3 regions of the Streptomyces sp. NPDC005408 genome follow, and region 3 is predicted to be linked to each of the others. Evidence: riboswitches for the same ligand, from Rfam matches in the RefSeq annotation. Region 3 holds a riboswitch; each other region holds the start of a gene.

Region 1 (6,302 bases), on a different contig from region 3:
GCGATCCGTCCGGGTCGAAGCTGTACCGAGGGCCATACTCGCAGGTTAACCAGGGCCCCCGGGTCCCCCAACCGGAGTCCACCCATCGGACACCGAACCCTCATGAATCGGCCTACTGCCCGTAGGCCCGTATCCGCTTGGTGAGATCCGCGGTGGCCGCTGCCGGATCGTCGGCCTCGGTGATCGCGCGTACGACGACGATCCTGCGGGCGCCCGCCTCCAGCACCTCGTCCAGATTGCCCGCGTCGATACCGCCGATCGCGAACCACGGCCGGTCCGTCTGCAGGCCCGCCGCATAGCGCACAAGGCCGAGTCCGGGGGCGTACCGCCCGGGCTTGGTGGGGGTGGGCCAGCAGGGTCCGGTGCAGAAGTAGTCCACGCCCGGTTCGACGGCGGCCGCGGCCACCTCGGACTCGGCGTGTGTGGAGCGGCCGATCAGGACGTCCTCGCCGAGGATCGCGCGGGCGGCCAGGACCGGCAGGTCGCCCTGTCCCAGATGCAGCACGTCGGAGCCGATGGCGTGGGCGACGTCCGCGCGGTCGTTGACGGCGAGCAGCTTGCCGTGCCTGCGGCAGGCGTCGGCGAAGACCTGGAGGTGCTCCAGCTCTTCGACCGCCTCCATGCCCTTGTCGCGCAGCTGCACGATGTCGACTCCGGAGGAGAGCACGGCGTCGAGGAAGGCGGCGAGGTCGCCCTGCTTCTTCCGGGCGTCCGTGCAGAGATAGAGCCGGGCGTCGGACAGCAGCTCACGAGCCGTGGACATGGGTGTATCCCCCCGTTGGGTCGGCGGTGTGCGGGCGGCGGCGCTCGGCCGCCTCCCGCACACCGCGTGGTGGTGTCTTGTCAGACGGCGAGCGCCTGGGCCCGGCGCTTCACCTCCGTGCCGCGATTCTCGCTGAGCGCCTGCGCGGGCGTGCCCGGCAGGGTCGCGTCGGGAGTGAAGAGCCACTCCAGCATCTCTTCGTCGGTGAAGCCGTCGTCCCTCAGGAGCGTCAGGGTCCCGGCGAGACCCTTGACCACCTTGTTGCCGTCGATGAAGGCGGCAGGCACCTGAAGCGCCCGGTTCTCACCACGGCGCACGGCGATCAGCTGGCCTTCCTTGACCAGCTGCCGTACGCGTGTCACCTCGACATCGAGCATTTCCGCGATGTCGGGAAGGTGGAGCCAGGCGGGGACGAGAGCATCGATCTTTGCGTCAATCTCGGTCACAGGACAAGCCTGCCATCCCGGACTGACAGTCGGTAGCCGGACCCTGGCAGGACTACGCCACAGCCGCCGCTTTCAGAGGCACGGAGGGGTCCGCGGCGAGGTCCGGATCCAGCCGTGCGCCGGACAGGATGAGCTTGCGCCCTTGCATCAGGTCGCGGGCCCTGCCGACGGCGAGAAGGGCGACCAGGGAGCCCTCGCGCAGCCAGAGCACCGTCCAGGCGGCGCCCGCCGGATCGCCGCGCCACACCATCGTGTCGGCGGCGGAATGGTGACCCGCGTACTGCACGAAGCGGCCGAACTGTTCGGACCAGAAGTACGGCACAGGGTCGTAGACCTGCGGCGGCTGCCCGAGGCCGCTCGCGATCACATTGGCGGCCACCGTGCGTGGCCCCTGCAGGGCGTTGTCCCAGTGGTGCACGAGCAGCCGCCGGCCGTAGCGGCCGGACGGGAAGGAGGCGCAGTCGCCGACCGCGTACACATCGGGCAGAGAGGTGCGCAGATGCTCGTCGGCGGTGATTGCGCCGTCCGGGCCGAGCGCGATGCCGGAACCGGCCAGCCAGCCCGTGGCGGGGCGTGCGCCGATGCCGACGACCACGGCTCCGGCCGCGAGCTCACGGCCGTCCGCGAGGATCACCCTGCCGGGTTCGATGGCGGCCACGCGCGCGTGGGTGATCAGTTCGGTGCCGTACTCCGCGTACCAGTCGGTCATCGGGGCGGCGACCTCGGCGGGCAGGGCGCCCGCGAGGGGGCGGTCGGCCGCCTCGACGACGGTGACCGCGCAGCCTGCCTCGCGGGCGGCCGTGGCGAATTCCGCGCCGATCCAGCCCGCGCCGACGACCACCATGTCGTGCTGCTGGGCGATGACGGGGCGCAGCCGTGCGGCGTCGTCGAGGGTGCGCAGCAGATGGACTCCGGGCACACCCTCGGTGCCCGGCAGCGTGATCGGCTCGGCGCCGCTGGCGATGACCAGGACGTCGTACGGGAAGGCTCCCGCCTCGGTGTCCAGCTCATGGGCATCGGAGCGTACGCCGAGCACTTCGCAGCCCAGCCGCAGCTCGATGGCGAGCGCCTCGAAGTCGACCTCGAAGGCCGAGCCCTCTGCCTTGCCGAGCAGGATCGCCTTGGAGAGCGGCGGTCTGTCGTACGGCTGGTGGGGCTCGGCGCCGATCAGGGTGACCGGTCCGGTGAAGCCCTGCTCGCGCAGGGCCACGGCGGTCTGCACTCCGGCCATTCCCGCGCCGACGACGACCACGCGCCGTGCGTCGTGCGTCTTCGCTGCGTGCGCCGGCTGCTGCTCGGGGTTCTGCTGATCGCTCACCCGTCAACCTTACGCATCTGACGGCCCGTCAGGAAACCAGTTCCTCGACAACGCTCGTCCCGCTGCCCTCCTGGGACTCCCACTCCCAGCTCTCCTCCAGGCGCAGCCGTCCGTCCTCCAGCTCGACCACGGCGGAGACACAGTGCCCGGACGACGTCCCGCCGTCCGTCTTCAGCTGTACGTAGCGGAAGTCGAGGCGGTCACCCTCCCGCGTCCCCACGAGATGGCCGCGCACCACGTCGCCACCCTCGTAATCGGCCCAGATCCGGCCGTCCCGCTCGTGGTACGTGAAGCGGGTGCGGGTGCCCACCTGGCCCGGAGCCTGGTCGGCGACCGGCGAGAGGACAAGACCGTCGAGCGACCGTGCCACAGCGTCGGCTCCCTTACTGCGAGTTGAGGGCGGGGGTTAGGGTGGCCACCGTAAGGCACTCGCGGGAGCCCGGACGCACCGGGCTGAGAGGGAGGCTGGACGGCCTCCGACCGTACGAACCTGATCCGGGTCATGCCGGCGAAGGGAGGGGCTGGACGCCCATGTCGCGTATTTCCGAAACGCGCACTTCAGACGTCCTCGTCATCGGGGGCGGAATCATCGGCCTGGTCACGGCCTGGCGCGCGGCGCAGCGCGGACTGCGGGTCGCGCTCGCCGATCCCGAGCCGGGCGGCGGGGCCGCACAGGTCGCCGCGGGCATGCTCGCCGCCGTCACCGAGCTGCACTACGGCGAGCAGACACTCCTCGGTCTCAATCTCGAATCCGCACGCCGCTATCCGGACTTCGTCGCCGAGCTGGAGGAGGCGAGCGGGCAGTCGGTGGGCTACCGCGCGTGCGGCACGCTCGCCGTCGCGCTCGACGCCGACGACCGGGCGCACCTGCGTGAACTGCATGCCCTGCAACGCCGGTCCGGCCTGGAGTCGGAGTGGCTGAGCGGGCGCGAATGCAGGCGACTCGAGCCGATGCTGGCGCCCGGCGTACGCGGGGGTCTGCGGGTGGACGGCGACCACCAGGTCGATCCCCGGCGGCTGGCAGGGGCGCTGGTGAAGGCCTGCGAACGCGCCGGGGTGATCTTCCACCGCGGCTGGGCCGAGCGGCTTTCGGTGGTACGGGACCGGGCGGCCGGAGCCGTGCTGACGGACGGCGAGGAGCTCACGGCGGACCAGGTCGTCCTGGCGGGCGGCAGTCTGAGCGGCAGGCTCGGCGGCGTACCGGCGGATGTGCTGCCTCCGGTACGGCCGGTGAAGGGCCAGGTCCTGCGGCTGACCGTGCCGCCCGCGTACGCACCCTTCCTCTCCCGGACCGTGCGGGCGGTCGTGCGCGGCAGCGATGTCTATCTGGTGCCGCGCGAGAACGGCGAGCTGGTCGTCGGAGCGACGAGCGAGGAGCTCGGCTGGGACAGAACGGTCACCGCCGGCGGGGTCTACGAGCTGCTGCGCGACGCGCACGAACTGGTGCCCGGCATCACCGAGCTTCCGCTCACCGAGACCCGCGCGGGGCTGCGCCCCGGCTCTCCCGACAATGCGCCGCTGCTGGGCCCGAGTGCCCTGCCCGGTCTGCATCTGGCCACCGGCCACTACCGCAACGGGGTGCTGCTGACCCCCGTCACCGGCGATGTGATGGCCGAACTGCTGGTCAGCGGCGCGCTGCCGGACGAGGCACGCGCCTTCACCCCGCGCCGTTTCTCTCCCGTACGTCTGGAGCAGCCCGTATGAACGTCTCCGTCAACGGCGAGACGCGTGAACTCGCCACCGGAACGACCCTGGACAGCCTGGTCGCCGACCTCAGCGCCGCTCCGTCCGGGGTCGCCGCCGCCCTCAACGAGGCGGTCGTGCCACGCAGTCAGTGGTCCGGCACGGTCCTCGGCGACGGCGACCGGGTCGAAGTCCTCACCGCCGTGCAGGGAGGCTGAGCAGCCATGGCAGACGACCGTCTCACCATCGGCGACACCACGTTCAACTCCCGGCTGATCATGGGTACGGGCGGGGCGCCCAGCCTCGACATCCTCGAACGCTCCCTCGTCGCGAGCGGCACCGAACTCACGACGGTCGCGATGCGCCGCCTCGACCCCACCGTTCAGGGCTCCGTGCTGTCCGTCCTGGAGAAGCTGAACATCCGCGTCCTGCCCAATACGGCGGGCTGCTTCACGGCCGGAGAGGCCGTCCTGACCGCCCGCCTCGCGCGTGAGGCGCTCGGCACGGACTGGATCAAGCTCGAAGTCGTCGCGGACGAGCGGACGCTGCTGCCCGATCCGATCGAGCTGCTGGAGGCGGCCGAGACACTGGTCGACGACGGCTTCACCGTGCTGCCGTACACCAATGACGACCCCGTGCTCGCCCGGAAGCTGGAGGACGTGGGCTGCGCGGCGATCATGCCGCTGGGCTCACCGATCGGCTCCGGCCTGGGCATTCGCAACCCCCACAACTTCCAGCTGATCGTCGAGCACGCGCGCGTGCCGGTCATTTTGGACGCCGGGGCGGGTACGGCGTCCGACGCCGCACTCGCGATGGAGCTGGGCTGCGGGGCGGTGATGCTGGCGTCGGCGGTCACGCGGGCGCAGGAGCCGGTGCTGATGGCGGAGGCGATGCGGCACGCGGTGGAGGCGGGACGCTTGGCGCGGCGGGCGGGACGCATTCCGCGCCGGCACTTCGCGGAAGCGTCCTCCCCGCACGAGGGCCGGGCGGCGCTGGACCCGGAACGCCCGGCGTTCTGACCGCTGCGCGGGGTGGGGAAAATCAAGCCCCGCCGGCGTTTGAGGTGCTGGGGTCCGGGGGCAGCGCCCCCGGAAGGCCCGGGCTGTCACAGCTCGGCTGCAGTACGGCTCCGGTCCCACCCCGGTGCGTCGGGCCTGTCGGTCATGACTCGTAGAATCTCCCGCGTGGATACGACCCTCAAGGACCCCCTCGTCGGGCAGGTGCTCGACGGCCGCTACCGCGTCGACGCACGCATCGCAGTCGGCGGTATGGCCACGGTCTACCGGGCCGTCGACACCCGACTCGACCGGGTGCTCGCGCTCAAGGTGATGCACCCCGCCCTCGCCACCGACGCCTCGTTCGTGGAGCGCTTCATCCGCGAGGCCAAGTCCGTGGCGCGCCTCGCCCACCCCAATGTGGTCGGGGTCTTCGACCAGGGCGCCGAGGGTGCGTACGTCTATCTGGCCATGGAGTACGTCGCGGGCTGCACACTCCGCGACGTACTGCGCGAGCGCGGGGCCCTTCAGCCGCGGGCCGCGCTCGACATCATGGAGCCCGTGCTGGCCGCGCTCGGCGCGGCCCACCGGGCCGGGTTCGTCCACCGGGACATGAAGCCGGAGAACGTGCTGATAGGAGACGACGGCAGGGTCAAGGTCGCCGACTTCGGTCTCGTACGCGCGGTCGGCTCGGTCACCAACACCACCGGCACCGTGCTGGGCACGGTCTCGTATCTCGCTCCGGAGCAGATCGAGTACGGCACGGCAGACACCCGCGCCGACGTGTACGCCTGCGGGGTCGTCCTCTACGAGATGCTGACCGGCTCAAAGCCGCACTCCGGGGACACCCCCGCCCAGGTCCTGTTCCACCATCTGAACGAGGACATTCCGGCGCCCTCCGCGCTGGTGCCGGGGCTCGCCGTCGAGTTCGACGAGCTGGTCGCGAGCGCCACGGCCCGCAATCCCGAGGTCCGCCCGTACGACGCGGTGGCGCTGCTGGCACAGGTTCGCGAGGCCCGGGCCGGGCTCAGTGACGAGCAGCTGGACCTGGTGCCGCCGCAGGCGATCGTGGCGGACGCGGCCCCGGACACCCAGGC
Region 2 (6,302 bases), on a different contig from region 3:
GATATTCGCGGGGATGCCGTGGTGGGTGAAGTGGGTCGCCGTGCCGGTCATCGCCCTTGTGCTGTTCGGAGGCCTGATCGCGAGCGTGATCGGCTTTGTGATCGGACTGCTCTTCAAGGTTCTGCTGTTCGTCGCGCTTGTCGGTGGACTCATCTTTGTCGTACGGAAGTTCATGTCGTCCTCCAGTTCGCGCAGCGACTGGTAGTGACCAACTGGACAGACCCGGACGGGCGTTAGCCCGGCCGGGGGAACACCCCGATAAACCCCCAGTCCCGCACAGGGGCGGCCATTACAGTGACAATCCGCTGCCGCCCCTCGGGAAATCCGCCCCTTGGGAAGTCCGTGCGGCGGGCGGGCAATCTGCCCGTCACCATGCCTGGGGGTGACCTTTGGCCACGGCTACACACGCAGCTGCCCCTACCCTGATCGGGTCGGTGCAACGGGCGCTGAGGCTTCTGGAGGCCGTGGGCTCCCATCGGGACGGGGCTCCGGCGAAGCAGCTCGCGCGCGAGGCGGGCCTTCCGCTTCCCACCGCGTACCACCTGCTGCGGACGCTGACGCACGAGGACTATCTGCGCCGTGAGAAGGGCGTGTTCGTCCTTGGTGACGCGGTCGGCAAGCTCGCTCTCGGCGGAGCTCTGCAGAATCGTCGCAGCAGGCTCGAGGACTCGCTTGTGCACTGGCGGGACGCGATCGGCGTCCCGGTCTACTTCGCGGTCTACCGCGAGGGTGAGATCGAGATCGTCGCCGTCGCCGACACCCCGTACGCGCCCGCGGTCGACGAGTGGGCCGACTTCCGTGAGACCGGACATGCGCATGCGCTCGGCCAGTGTCTGCTGAGCCAGCTCGACGAGCAGGGCCGCCGCGATCATCTGGATCGCCACCGCGTGCAGCCGGTGACTCCCTATTCAGTACGCGACCGTCGCACGTTGCTCGACCGGCTCGCTTCGATGGAGCGGATGCAACCAGTCGTGGAGCGACAGGAATATGCGCTCGGCACGGTCTGTGCCGCAATCCCGATCACGGCCGGATCCGGCGCCGCGGCGATGGCCATTTCTCTCCCCCTTCACCAGGAAGGACGGTTGCTCCCTGCGGTCGAGCAACTACGCAACGGAATAGGGGGACTCCTCAGCTCCCTCGCGTTCTCTATCAGTATCTGAAAAATCACTCCTTGTGATCTGGTAGTGCGTACTGGACGATTACGTCAAGAGGGCCATAGTGGATCATTCCTGGCCGTTTTCTGCCGAGCTTTTCGTTCACTGGTTCATCCAATGCGGGGTACACGATGCGCGAGTCGGTCCAGGCCGAGGTTCTGATGAGTTTCCTTGTCTCCGAGGAGCTCTCATTCCGGATCCCGGTGGAGCTCCGGTACGAGACGAAGGATCCGTACGCGGTCCGGATGACCTTCCACCTGCCCGGAGATGCCCCTGTGACCTGGGCCTTCGGTCGCGAGTTGCTGGTGGACGGCATCAACGGCCCGAGCGGGGACGGCGATGTGCACATCGCGCCGACGCGTCCCGAGGGGCTGTCCGATGTGATCGTCCGGCTCCAGGTCGGCTGCGACCGGGCGCTGTTCCGGGTGAGTGCGGCGCCGCTTGTGGCCTTCCTCGACCGCACGGACAAGCTGGTGCCGCTGGGGCAGGAGCGTACGTTCGGTGACTTCGAGTGCAATCTCGAAGAGGCGCTCGGGCGCATTCTCGCGGAGGAGAGCGCCGGCTGAGCGGCCGCGGCCTTCGGAATCGTCCGCCGCGGCGCCAACCGCCGCCATCTTCCCCCTACTTCTTGCGGCGGCGGCCCCTACCGCCTCTCAGCGCTGCCCTGCCCGCGGCCGCCGAAAGGCCCGGCCGGTCGGCGGAGACCACCAGCGCCGCGAGGGCGGTGGTCACCGGCACCGAGGCGACGAGGCCGATCGACCCGATCAGGGTCCGTACGATCTCGGTCGCCACCAGCTCGCTGCTGGCCACCGTTCCCACGCTGCTCTGTGCGATCGAGAAGAGCAGCAGCAGAGGCAACGCGGCGCCTGCGTAGGCCAGTACGAGCGTGTTGACGACGGACGCGATGTGGTCCCGGCCGATGCGGATGCCCGCCCGGTAGAGCCCCCGCGGGCCCATGTCCGGGTCCGCCTGGTGCAGTTCCCACACCGCCGAGGTCTGGGTCACCGTCACATCGTCGAGCACACCCAGCGAGCCGATGATGACGCTCGCCAGCAGCAGACCGCTCAGGTCGATGTTCGGATAGAGGCCGTGGATCAGGCCGGTGCTGTCGTCGGTGTTGCCGGTCAGACTCGCCCAGCCGATGAAGAGCGAGCCGAGCAGCCCGATCAGCAGCAGAGAGATCAGCGTGCCGAGGACAGCGACCGAGGTGCGCGCGGTGAGCCCGTGGCACAGATAGAGCGCAATCAGCATGATCGCGCTCGCTCCGACCACCGCGACGATCAGCGGATTGGAGCCCTGCAGGATCGCGGGCAGGATGAACAGAGTCAGTACGGCGAAGGATGCGGCGAGCGCGATCAGCGCCATCACGCCGCGCATCCGCCCCACCAGCACCACCACGACCGCGAAGATCCCAGCCAGCAGTGCCATCGGGAAGCCGCGGTCCACATCGGTCACTGAGTACTGCAGATCACGGGGCGCGTCGGGGGCGTACGCCACCACCACACCCTGGCCCTGGCTCAGCTGACGGGGCGCGTCCGGCTGGACGATCTCGGTGAAGGTGCGGCCCTTGTCCTTGCCGGTGGTGACCTTGATCGTCGCCTTCCCGCAGCTGCCCTTCTGGGCGTTGACCGCCTCGCGTCCCTCGGGTGTGGAGGTGTCGCCGGTCGGCGGGACCTGCGCGGCGTTCACGTCCTTGCAATTGACCTTCTCGACCCGCACCACCTTGCCCTGCTCGGTCTGCCGGTCGAAGCCGACACCGGTGCGCTCATGGCCGGGGGCGCCACCCGGCCAGAGCACGACCAGGCCGACGACGACGGCCGCGGCGAAAGGAATCAGCACCGCGGCGATGACCTTGCGGAGGTGCTGCGAGACGGGCGCGGCGGGCCCATGGCTGTGCGTGTGGCCATGGGGGTCGGGCGTCTGCGGCGGAGGTGTCGGCGATGAGGTCACCGACCGATCATCGCAAGAACGAGGGGGCCCTCTGTTCAGCGCGCCAGAAGTGACGCTAGCGTGGTGGCACCTTTGCACACGCGGGAGCTCGGAGCACCGGGCTGAGAGGGCGCTGAAATCCGTACGAACTGTACGGAAGTGGCTGCGCCGACCGCCGAACCTGTTACCGGGTAATGCCGGCGTAGGGAGTAGGTCACGATGACCGTTCAGGACGCACGCACGCCTGCCTCGAATCAGCCCGAGGCCGGGAAGTCCATCGGCTGGCACAAGGGATACGTCGAGGGTTCGCGCCCCGACCTCCGGGTGCCGGTCCGCCAGGTGCACCTCACCAACGGCAAGGACGTGACGCTGTACGACACGTCCGGCCCGTACACCGATCCGAACGTCGAGACCGACGTCCGCCGCGGACTTTCGCCGCTGCGGGAGAACTGGATCATCGGCCGTGGCGACACCGAGGAGTACGCGGGCCGCCCGGTCCGCCCCGAGGACGACGGGATCAAGCACACCTCGCCGAGGGGCGGTCTGCGCAACCTCGACGCGGTCTTCCCCGGCCGTCCGCGCCAGCCCCGCCGGGGCCGCGACGGACAGGCGGTGACGCAGCTCGCGTACGCCCGTCGTGACGAGATCACGCCCGAGATGGAGTACGTCGCGATCCGCGAGAACGTCTCCCCCGAGGTCGTACGCGAGGAGATCGCCGCGGGCCGGGCCGTCCTGCCGGCCAACGTCAACCACCCGGAGATCGAGCCGATGATCATCGGCAAGCGGTTCCTGGTGAAGGTCAACGCCAACATCGGCAACTCCGCGGTCACCTCCTCCATCGAGGAGGAGGTCGAGAAGATGACCTGGGCCACGCGCTGGGGCGCGGACACGGTCATGGACCTCTCCACCGGCCGCAACATCCACACCACCCGCGAGTGGGTGCTGCGCAATTCCCCCGTGCCGATCGGCACCGTGCCGCTCTACCAGGCGCTCGAGAAGGTCGACGGCAAGGCCGAAGAGCTGACCTGGGAGATCTACAAGGACACGGTCATCGAGCAGGCCGAGCAGGGCGTCGACTACATGACCGTCCACGCGGGTGTGCGGCTGCCGTACGTCCCGCTGACCGCCAACCGCAAGACGGGCATCGTCTCGCGCGGCGGATCGATCATGGCGGCGTGGTGCCTGGCGCACCACAAGGAGTCGTTCCTCTACGAGAACTTCGAGGAGCTCTGCGAGATCCTCGCCGCGTACGACGTGACGTACTCGCTCGGCGACGGTCTTCGGCCCGGCTCGATCGCGGACGCCAACGACGAGGCGCAGTTCGCCGAGTTGCGCACACTCGGGGAACTCAACTCGATCGCCAAGCGTTTCAATGTGCAGACGATGATCGAAGGACCTGGTCACGTCCCGATGCACAAGATCAAGGAGAACATCGACCTCCAGCAGGAGATCTGCGAGGAGGCCCCGTTCTATACGCTCGGCCCGCTCACGACGGACGTGGCCCCGGCGTATGACCACATCACCTCCGGCATCGGGGCGGCGATGATCGCCTGGTGGGGCACCGCGATGCTCTGCTACGTCACGCCCAAGGAGCACTTGGGCCTGCCCAACCGCGACGACGTGAAGACCGGCGTCATCACCTACAAGATCGCCGCTCATGCGGCCGATCTCGCCAAGGGGCACCCGGGCGCGCAGGAGTGGGACGACGCGCTGTCCGACGCCCGTTTCGAGTTCCGGTGGGAGGACCAGTTCAATCTGGCCCTCGACCCGGACACGGCACGGGAGTTCCACGACGAGACGCTGCCGGCCGAGCCGGCGAAGACCGCGCACTTCTGCTCGATGTGCGGTCCGAAGTTCTGCAGCATGAAGATTAGCCAAAGCATCACAGAGCAGTTTGGCGGTACTGCGGCCGCGGGGGCGACGGCCGAGGAGGTTGCTGAGGGGATGCTCCGGAAGTCGAAGGAGTTCGCGGAGGCGGGGAATCGGGTCTACCTGCCGCTCGCCGACTGAGATCCAGTGGACGGCGATGCCTCGGGTGATCGGGGCATCGCCCGGCGCGGGTCGCCTCGTCTCACCGGTCCCTGTCTCTGCCGTCGATGTATGCGAGCAGCGCAAGGGCGAGAGCGAAGTGGGTATCGGCACCGTTCAGCCGCTTGACCACGTCGCTGTCTGGCACCACTACCGAGAGCGCGGTGGCCGCCAATGCGTACAACACGGCCATGACCACGATCACATTCATCGGCGTGATGAGGCTGTGCCAACTGCCCTCTACGCCAGGGTGGTCACCGCCTTCTGGGGTGCGCTCCAACAGCGGTGCAGTTATGTCATGAACTCCTTCGGCCAACTCATCGCCGATTGGGGAGGCTCCAGTCGAGGGCGTCTGCTTCGCAATCAGGCGTTCAACGCTGTTGGGATCCGCGCTGCGGTAGTCATCCAGCGCGTGCCTCCACGCGGCACTTGAAACGAAGGAGAGCTGCGGCTGAAGTTCGTCGAACAGGCCTCTCCATCGAGAGTCTGGGATCACGGACATTGCCCGTTGACTGACGAGCAGGATCTCGGCCAGACGGACCGGTGGGACCAGCCCTCTCAGTTGATCCTCGAAAGCCATCCTGATGGGTGCCATCGCTTGCCTTGTCTGTTCAGCCATGGCTTCACTGATGGGCGCCATGGCTTGACGAGTTTGCTCCTTTAGGTGTTCGAGCAGTGGCTCCATGGCTTGGCGGAGTTGCTCGCTCTGCATCTCTACCAACGGTGCCACTGCCTGCCGCATCTGCTCGTTCAGACGCTCGACCAGCGGTGCTACGGCACGCCTCGCGATGGCTGCACCTATGGGAGAAACCATAGGGATGTCAGATTTGTCGCTCACGAGTGCAGGGTATCCAGGCAATACGCCGTTTGCCGGAGGGTTGTCTCAACTGGTACTCGCGATGTAGGTACCGATGGCTGACCGCGGCGCTGGTGGGTGATCCTCACTGAGGCTCACGTTCCACGCGGGATGGCCAAAAGCATCACGGAGCGGTTTGGCGGTGCGGCGGCTGAGGGCGCATCGCTCCAGGACATCGCTGCGGGAACGTTCCGGAAGTCGAGGAATCTCCGGCAAGTGCCCTCTCTGAGGGCCCAGAGTCGTATAGGCCTCCTCTCGTCTTTGCTCCCTACTCACCGATACCGTCGATGCCGTGTCCGGTGCACGTCGGGTTGGTCGCCCGTACTCGTGCGTCG
Region 3 (6,302 bases):
CGAGTCGAGGGCCGCCCGCGCCCCGAACCGTACGGTCACGTCCTCCAGTCGCAGCAAGGCCATCAGAACTCCCCGGAGGTCTTGTCGGTACGGATGCGTTCGAGGAGCAACAGTGCCGCCGCGCACACCATCATCAGGATCGTCGAAAGGGCCATCGCCTGCCCGTAGTTGAGCTCGCCGGGTCGGCCGAGCAGGCGTGCCACGGCGACCGGCAGCGTCGGATTGTCGGGCCTGGCGATGAAGACGGTCGCCCCGAACTCGCCGAGCGAGACGGCGAAGGCGAACCCCGCCGCAATCAGCAGCGCACGCCGCACCATGGGCAGGTCGACCTCACGCCACACGCGCAGCGGCGAGGCCCCGAGCACGGCAGCGGCCTCGCGCAGCCGCTCGTCGACCGCCCGGAGGACCGGCAGCATGGTCCGTACGACGAACGGGATACCGACCAGTGCCTGCGCCAGCGGTACGAGAATCCACGACGTCCGCAGATCGAGCGGCGGCTTGTCGAGGGTGATCAGAAAACCGAAGCCGACGGTCACCGCGGAGACCCCGAGCGGAAGCATCAGCAGCGCGTCGAACCCGCGCACGAGCCGCCCCGCGCGCCGGGTGAGCGCTGCCGCCGCGAGCCCGCCGACGACCAGTGCGACAGCCGTCGCCGCCAGCGCGTACTGCATCGAGTTCCAGATCGCCTCGATCGGCGGGACGAGGAAGCTGCTGCCCGCATCACCTGTCGAATGCAGGGCCCGGTAGAAGTCGAATCCGTAACCGCCCGGCCCGTCCAACGAGCGTTCGACGAGCACCCCCAGCGGCATCAGGATCAGCAGCAGCACGGTGAGCAGCACCCCGCCGAGCAGCGCCCACTGCCCGGCGCCACGCGGCCTGCGTGCGGTCTGCGCGGGGTCGACCAGTCTCAGCGCGCTCTCCCGCCGCCGCACCATCGACGCGTGAACGGCGAGGATCGCGCCGACGGCGGCGAACTGCACCAGGGTGAGCACGGCCGCCGTCGGCAGATCCAGCAGCTGGGCGGTCTGCCGGTAGATCTCCACCTCAAGCGTGGAGAAAGTCGGCCCGCCGAGGATCTGTACGACGCCGAACGAGGTGAAGGTGAAGAGGAAGACCATCAGGGCGGCCGCGGCGACGGCGGGCCCGAGCGCGGGCAGCGTCACCCGCCGCCAGGCTGCGAGCCGCCCGGCACCCAGCACCCGGGCGGCCTCCTCCTGACGCGGGTCGAGCTGTGACCACAGGCCGCCCACGGTCCGTACGACCACGGCGTAGTTGAAGAAGACGTGTGCGAGCAGAATCGCCCACACGGTGGTGTCCAGCCTGATGCCCCACAGCTCGTCGAGCAGTCCGCCTCGGCCGAGGAGCGCCAGGAACGCGGTCCCCACGACGACGGTCGGCAGCACGAACGGGACGGTCACCACCGCCTTCAGCAGCCGCTTGCAAGGAAAGTCGAAGCGTGCGAAGACATACGCGCCGGGCAGCGCGATCAGCAGCGTGAGCGCGGTGGAGGCGAGGGCCTGCCAGAAGGTGAACCAGAGCACGTGCTGGATGTCGGCGCGGCTCAGCACCTCGCCGATCCGGCCGAACTGCCATACCCCGTCGACCTGGAGGCCGCGGCCGACGATCGAGACGACGGGGTAGGCGAAGAAGACCGCGAAGAACACGACGGGCCCGGCCATCAGCCCGAGCCGCGCCGCATTCCCGCGGACGGACTTCGTTACTTCAGTACGAGCGAGGACCATGACTGGACCCACTGCTCACGGTTCTTGGCGATCTTGTCGGGGGCGACGGTCTCCGGCTTGTCGATGACGGCGCCGAACTTGGTGAACGCCTCGGGCAGCTTCGCGCCCTTGACCACCGGGTAGACGAACATGTTGAGCGGCATGTCCTCCTGGAACTGCTTGGAGATCAGGAAGTCCAGCAGGGCCTTGCCGCCCTCCTCGTTCTTCGCGCCGTTCAGCAAGCCCGCGAACTCCGTCTGGCGGAAGCAGGTTCCGGTCGCGACCCCGGTCGGCGCCCCGGTCGGCTGCGGCTTGGCGAAGACCACCTCGGCCGGCGGGCTGGAGGCGTACGAGACGACGAGCGGCCGGTCCCCCTTGGCCTTCTTGCCGCCGGCGGAACCGGAGAACTCGTTGTTGTACGCCTGCTCCCAGCCGTCGACGACCTTGACGCCGTTGCTCTTCAGCTTCTTCCAGTAGTCCTGCCAGCCGTCCTCGCCGTACTTGCCGACGCTGCCGAGGAGGAAACCGAGGCCGGGCGACGACGTCGCCGCGTTCTCCGTGACCAGCAGGTTCTTGTACTCGGGCTTGATCAGGTCGTCGAAGGACTGCGGCGGCGCCAGCTTCTTGTCGGCGAAGTACTTCTTGTCGTAGTTGACGCAGATGTCGCCGGTGTCGACGGGCGTGACGCGGTGCTTGTCCTTGTCGAGCTGCACCTCGTCGGGCACCTGGTCCAGGCCCTTGGCCTCGTACGGAGTGAACAGATCATTGTCCAGAGCGCGCGAGAGAAGGGTGTTGTCGACGCCGAAGAAGACATCGCCCTGCGGGGAGCCCTTGGTGAGGATCTCCTTGTTGAGGGCGGCGCCCGCGTCACCGCTCTGGAGCAGCTTGACCGTGTAGCCGGTCTCCTTGGTGAACTGCTTCAGTACGGCGGGGGAGGCGACGAACGAGTCGTGGCTGACGAGCGTCACGGTCTTGGACTTCGGGCCGCTGTCGGTCGAGGAGTTCTTGGACTCCCCGCACGCGGCGAGCGTCGAGACGCCGAGCGCGACGGCAATGGTGGAAACCGCCCACTTCTTGGTGGTGCTCACTGAAATTCCTCCTGGAGTGACCAGGAAGAGACGCGGCCCTGCTCACACGGTGTGAGCAGGGCGCAACAGCTTGAGTGGTGACCGAACTTCCTACCCAGAATGACCTGGGCAAGGTTCAGAGGGTCTGCGACCTGACGGCGTCGCACTCTCAGCGCTGTGGCGCTCCCCTGTCGGAATATGCAAATGTTCGAGCCCAGACTACCGCTCGGATGCCGCGAGCTGTCCGCAGGCTCCGTCGATCTCCTGGCCACGGGTGTCCCGGACGGTCACGGGCACACCATGGGCCGCGATCGCCTCCACGAAGGCCTTCTCGTCCTCGGGGCGGGATGCCGTCCACTTCGATCCCGGCGTCGGGTTGAGCGGGATCAGATTGACGTGGACCCGCTTTCCCTTCAGCAGGCGGCCGAGCAGATCGCCCCGCCACGCCTGGTCATTGATGTCCCTGATCAGCGCGTACTCGATGGAGATACGGCGGCCGGACTTCTCCGCGTACTCCCAGGCTGCGTCCAGGACCTCGCGGACCTTCCAGCGTGTGTTGACCGGGACCAGGGTGTCGCGCAGCTCGTCGTCCGGTGCGTGCAGCGAAACGGCGAGACGGCACTTGAAGCCCTCGTCGGCGAGGCGGTGCATCGCGGGCACCAGACCGACGGTCGAGACGGTGATCCCACGCTGCGAGAGTCCGAGACCGTCCGGCTCCGGGTCGGTCAGACGGCGGATGGAGCCGACGACCCGCTTGTAATTGGCGAGCGGCTCGCCCATGCCCATGAAGACGATGTTGGACAGCCTCGCCGGGCCGCCCGGCACCTCGCCGTCGCGCAGGGCGCGCATGGCGTCGACGATCTGGTGCACGATCTCGGCGGTCGACAGATTCCGGTCGAGACCCGCCTGCCCGGTGGCGCAGAACGGACAGTTCATCCCGCAGCCGGCCTGCGAGGAGATGCACATCGTCACCCGGTCCGGGTAGCGCATGAGCACGGACTCGACGAGCGTGCCGTCGTGCAGCCGCCACAGGGTCTTGCGGGTGGTGTCGTCGTCGCACGAGATGTGCCGAACGACCGACATCAGGTCGGGCAGCAGCTCGGAAGCGAGCTTCTCGCGCGCGGCCGCGGGGATGTCGGTCCACTGGGCGGGGTCGTGGGCATACCGCGCGAAGTAGTGCTGCGAGAGCTGCTTGGCGCGAAACGGCTTCTCGCCGATCGCGGCGACGGCGTCCTTGCGCTCGGCGGGCGTGAGGTCGGCAAGGTGCCGCGGGGGCTTCTTGGCTCCGCGGGGCGCGACGAAAATGAGTTCTCCGGGCTTGGGCATGGTCCTACCAGTGTCGCAGAGATACGAAGAGGGGTTCGCCGCCCTGTGGACAACGAACCCCTCACGTCAAACGCGCAGGTCAGCCGGACCCGACGAAGATCACCATCAGCAGCCACACCACCGGAGCGGTGGGCAGCAGCGAGTCGAGACGGTCCATGATGCCGCCGTGTCCCGGCAGCAGCGTGCCCATGTCCTTGATGCCGAGATCCCGCTTGATCATCGACTCGCCCAGGTCGCCGAGCGTCGCACTGGCCGCGACCGCGAAGCCGAGCAGCAGACCCTGCCACCAGGTGCCGTCGTCGATCACGAACTCCATGAGCAGCGCGCCCGCCACCATCGCGAACGCCACCGCGCCGACCAGGCCCTCGCGGGTCTTCCCGGGGCTGATGCGCGGCGCGAGCTTGTGCTTGCCGAAGCGCCAGCCGACGGCGTACGCACCCGTGTCGCTCACCACGGTCAGCACCAGGAAGGTGAGCACCCGCTGCGGCCCGTCGTCGGCGGTGAGCATCATCGCGACGAACGTCGCCAGGAACGGCACGTAGAACGCAGCAAAGACGCCTGCCGTGACGTCCTTCAGATATCCCTCGGGGGGTTCCGTCATCCGCCAGACCAGCACCGCGAGCGCTGTGAGTGCCATCGCGACCCAGGCGCCCTCCGCACCGCGCACATAGCCGGCCACGACCATTGCCGCGCCGCCCACCGCGAGCGGCACCAGCGGCGCCTTGATCTGCTTGCGCTCCTCGAGACGCGAGGTGAGCTCCCACAGCCCGACGACGACGGCGACCGCTATCACGCCGACGAACACGGCCTTGACGATGAAGAGCGATGCCACGATCACCGCGCCGAGCCCGACACCGACCCCTATGGCCGCCCGCAGATCACGGCCGGCCCGCTTCTTCTGCGGCGGCTCTGGCGCCGGCGGCGGGGTGGGCATGGGCTCCTGCGGCATCTCGTCCCGGAACAGAGGGCCACTCAGCCGAGCGGCCCCCCGGTCGCGGTCGTCGTTCTGGTCGCGGTCATTACGGTCTTCGGCGTCTCTACCTGCGTCGGGAAAGTCCGGCACGATGGGCATGGGCCGAGTCTGCTGTGCGTCATGCTCATCGTATGCGGGACCCGCCGGGGCAGGTCCCTGGTCGGGCGGTCCCCAGAAACCGGCTCTCGGCGGGGCCCCCCAGGAAGAGTCGTTCATCAGACCTCGAGCAGCTCGGCTTCCTTGTGCTTCAGCAGCTCGTCCACCTGCGCGACGTACTTCGCGGTGGTGTCGTCGAGCTCCTTCTCGGCACGGCGGCCCTCGTCCTCGCCGACCTCGCCGTCCTTGATGAACTTGTCGATGGTCTCCTTGGCCTTGCGGCGCACGGAGCGAATCGAGATCTTGGAGTCCTCGGCCTTGGTCTTGGCGACCTTGATGTACTCCTTGCGGCGGTCCTGGGTCAGCTCCGGGAACACCACCCGGATGATATTGCCGTCGTTGCTCGGGTTGACGCCGAGGTCGGAGTCGCGGATGGCCTGCTCGATGTTGCGCAGCGCGCTCTTGTCGAACGGGGTCACCACGGCCATCCGCGCCTCGGGTACCGAGAACGAGGCCAGCTGGTTGATCGGAGTCAGCGCACCGTAGTAGTCCGCCACGATCTTGTTGAACATCGCCGGGTGCGCACGTCCGGTGCGGATCGCGGCGAAGTCATCCTTGGCGACCAGGACGGCCTTCTCCATCTTCTCCTCGGCCTCGAGGAGGGTCTCTTCGATCACCACTTGCTCCTGCGTGTCTTGAGTAGGCCCGGCGTTCGACTGGGCCGGCGGAACCTGTGTCGCGTCTTTCCTGCACGGTGTCCGACCGGCAGGACTTTGTCCATCCCTCGGGACGTCCCCCGGGTCAGGCCCTGGTGCCCTGGTCGCTCACGAGCGTGCCGATCTTCTCACCCTTGACGGCCCGCGCGATATTGCCTTCGGCGAGCAGTTCGAAGACGAGGATCGGAAGGGCGTTGTCGCGGCAGAGCGTGATGGCCGTGGCGTCGGCGACCTTGAGGTTGCGGGAGAGCACCTCGCCGTACTCCAGCGCGTCGAACTTCACCGCGTCGGGGTTGGTCTTGGGATCGGAGTCATAGACCCCGTCGACACCGTTCTTGCCCATCAGCAGGGCCTCGGCGTCGATCTCCAGGGCGCGCTGCGCCGCGGTGGTGTCGGTGGAGAA

The links. Region 3 has a riboswitch for thiamine pyrophosphate ahead of ABZS64_RS17610 (thiamine ABC transporter substrate-binding protein). Riboswitches for the same ligand answer to the same signal wherever they lie in the genome.
Region 1: linked by a shared signal. The riboswitch ahead of thiO (glycine oxidase ThiO) and the one ahead of ABZS64_RS17610 (thiamine ABC transporter substrate-binding protein) in region 3 are both predicted to bind thiamine pyrophosphate.
Region 2: linked by a shared signal. The riboswitch ahead of thiC (phosphomethylpyrimidine synthase ThiC) and the one ahead of ABZS64_RS17610 (thiamine ABC transporter substrate-binding protein) in region 3 are both predicted to bind thiamine pyrophosphate.

Annotation. Positions count from the first base shown of each region.
Region 1 covers NZ_JBEXEX010000031.1:35,802-42,103, forward strand. Annotated here, with positions in the region: gene metF (methylenetetrahydrofolate reductase [NAD(P)H]) at 1-36, opposite strand, end outside; gene thiE (thiamine phosphate synthase) at 113-763, opposite strand; gene ABZS64_RS25660 (Rv2175c family DNA-binding protein) at 844-1,209, opposite strand; gene ABZS64_RS25665 (FAD-dependent oxidoreductase) at 1,262-2,440, opposite strand; gene ABZS64_RS25670 (hypothetical protein) at 2,556-2,897, opposite strand; TPP riboswitch at 2,949-3,061, shown strand; gene thiO (glycine oxidase ThiO) at 3,059-4,231, shown strand; gene thiS (sulfur carrier protein ThiS) at 4,228-4,428, shown strand; gene ABZS64_RS25685 (thiazole synthase) at 4,435-5,229, shown strand; gene pknB (Stk1 family PASTA domain-containing Ser/Thr kinase) at 5,395-6,302, shown strand, end outside.
Region 2 covers NZ_JBEXEX010000003.1:294,065-300,366, forward strand. Annotated here, with positions in the region: gene ABZS64_RS05315 (DUF5326 family protein) at 1-205, shown strand, start outside; gene ABZS64_RS05320 (helix-turn-helix domain-containing protein) at 390-1,160, shown strand; gene ABZS64_RS05325 (SsgA family sporulation/cell division regulator) at 1,286-1,720, shown strand; gene ABZS64_RS05330 (YibE/F family protein) at 1,776-3,104, opposite strand; TPP riboswitch at 3,175-3,309, shown strand; gene thiC (phosphomethylpyrimidine synthase ThiC) at 3,303-5,093, shown strand; gene ABZS64_RS05340 (hypothetical protein) at 5,155-5,949, opposite strand.
Region 3 covers NZ_JBEXEX010000016.1:78,214-84,515, reverse strand. Annotated here, with positions in the region: gene ABZS64_RS17620 (ABC transporter ATP-binding protein) at 1-63, opposite strand, end outside; gene ABZS64_RS17615 (iron ABC transporter permease) at 63-1,679, opposite strand; gene ABZS64_RS17610 (thiamine ABC transporter substrate-binding protein) at 1,718-2,809, opposite strand; TPP riboswitch at 2,879-2,988, opposite strand; gene rlmN (23S rRNA (adenine(2503)-C(2))-methyltransferase RlmN) at 3,008-4,114, opposite strand; gene ABZS64_RS17600 (phosphatidate cytidylyltransferase) at 4,194-5,303, opposite strand; gene frr (ribosome recycling factor) at 5,303-5,860, opposite strand; gene pyrH (UMP kinase) at 5,985-6,302, opposite strand, start outside.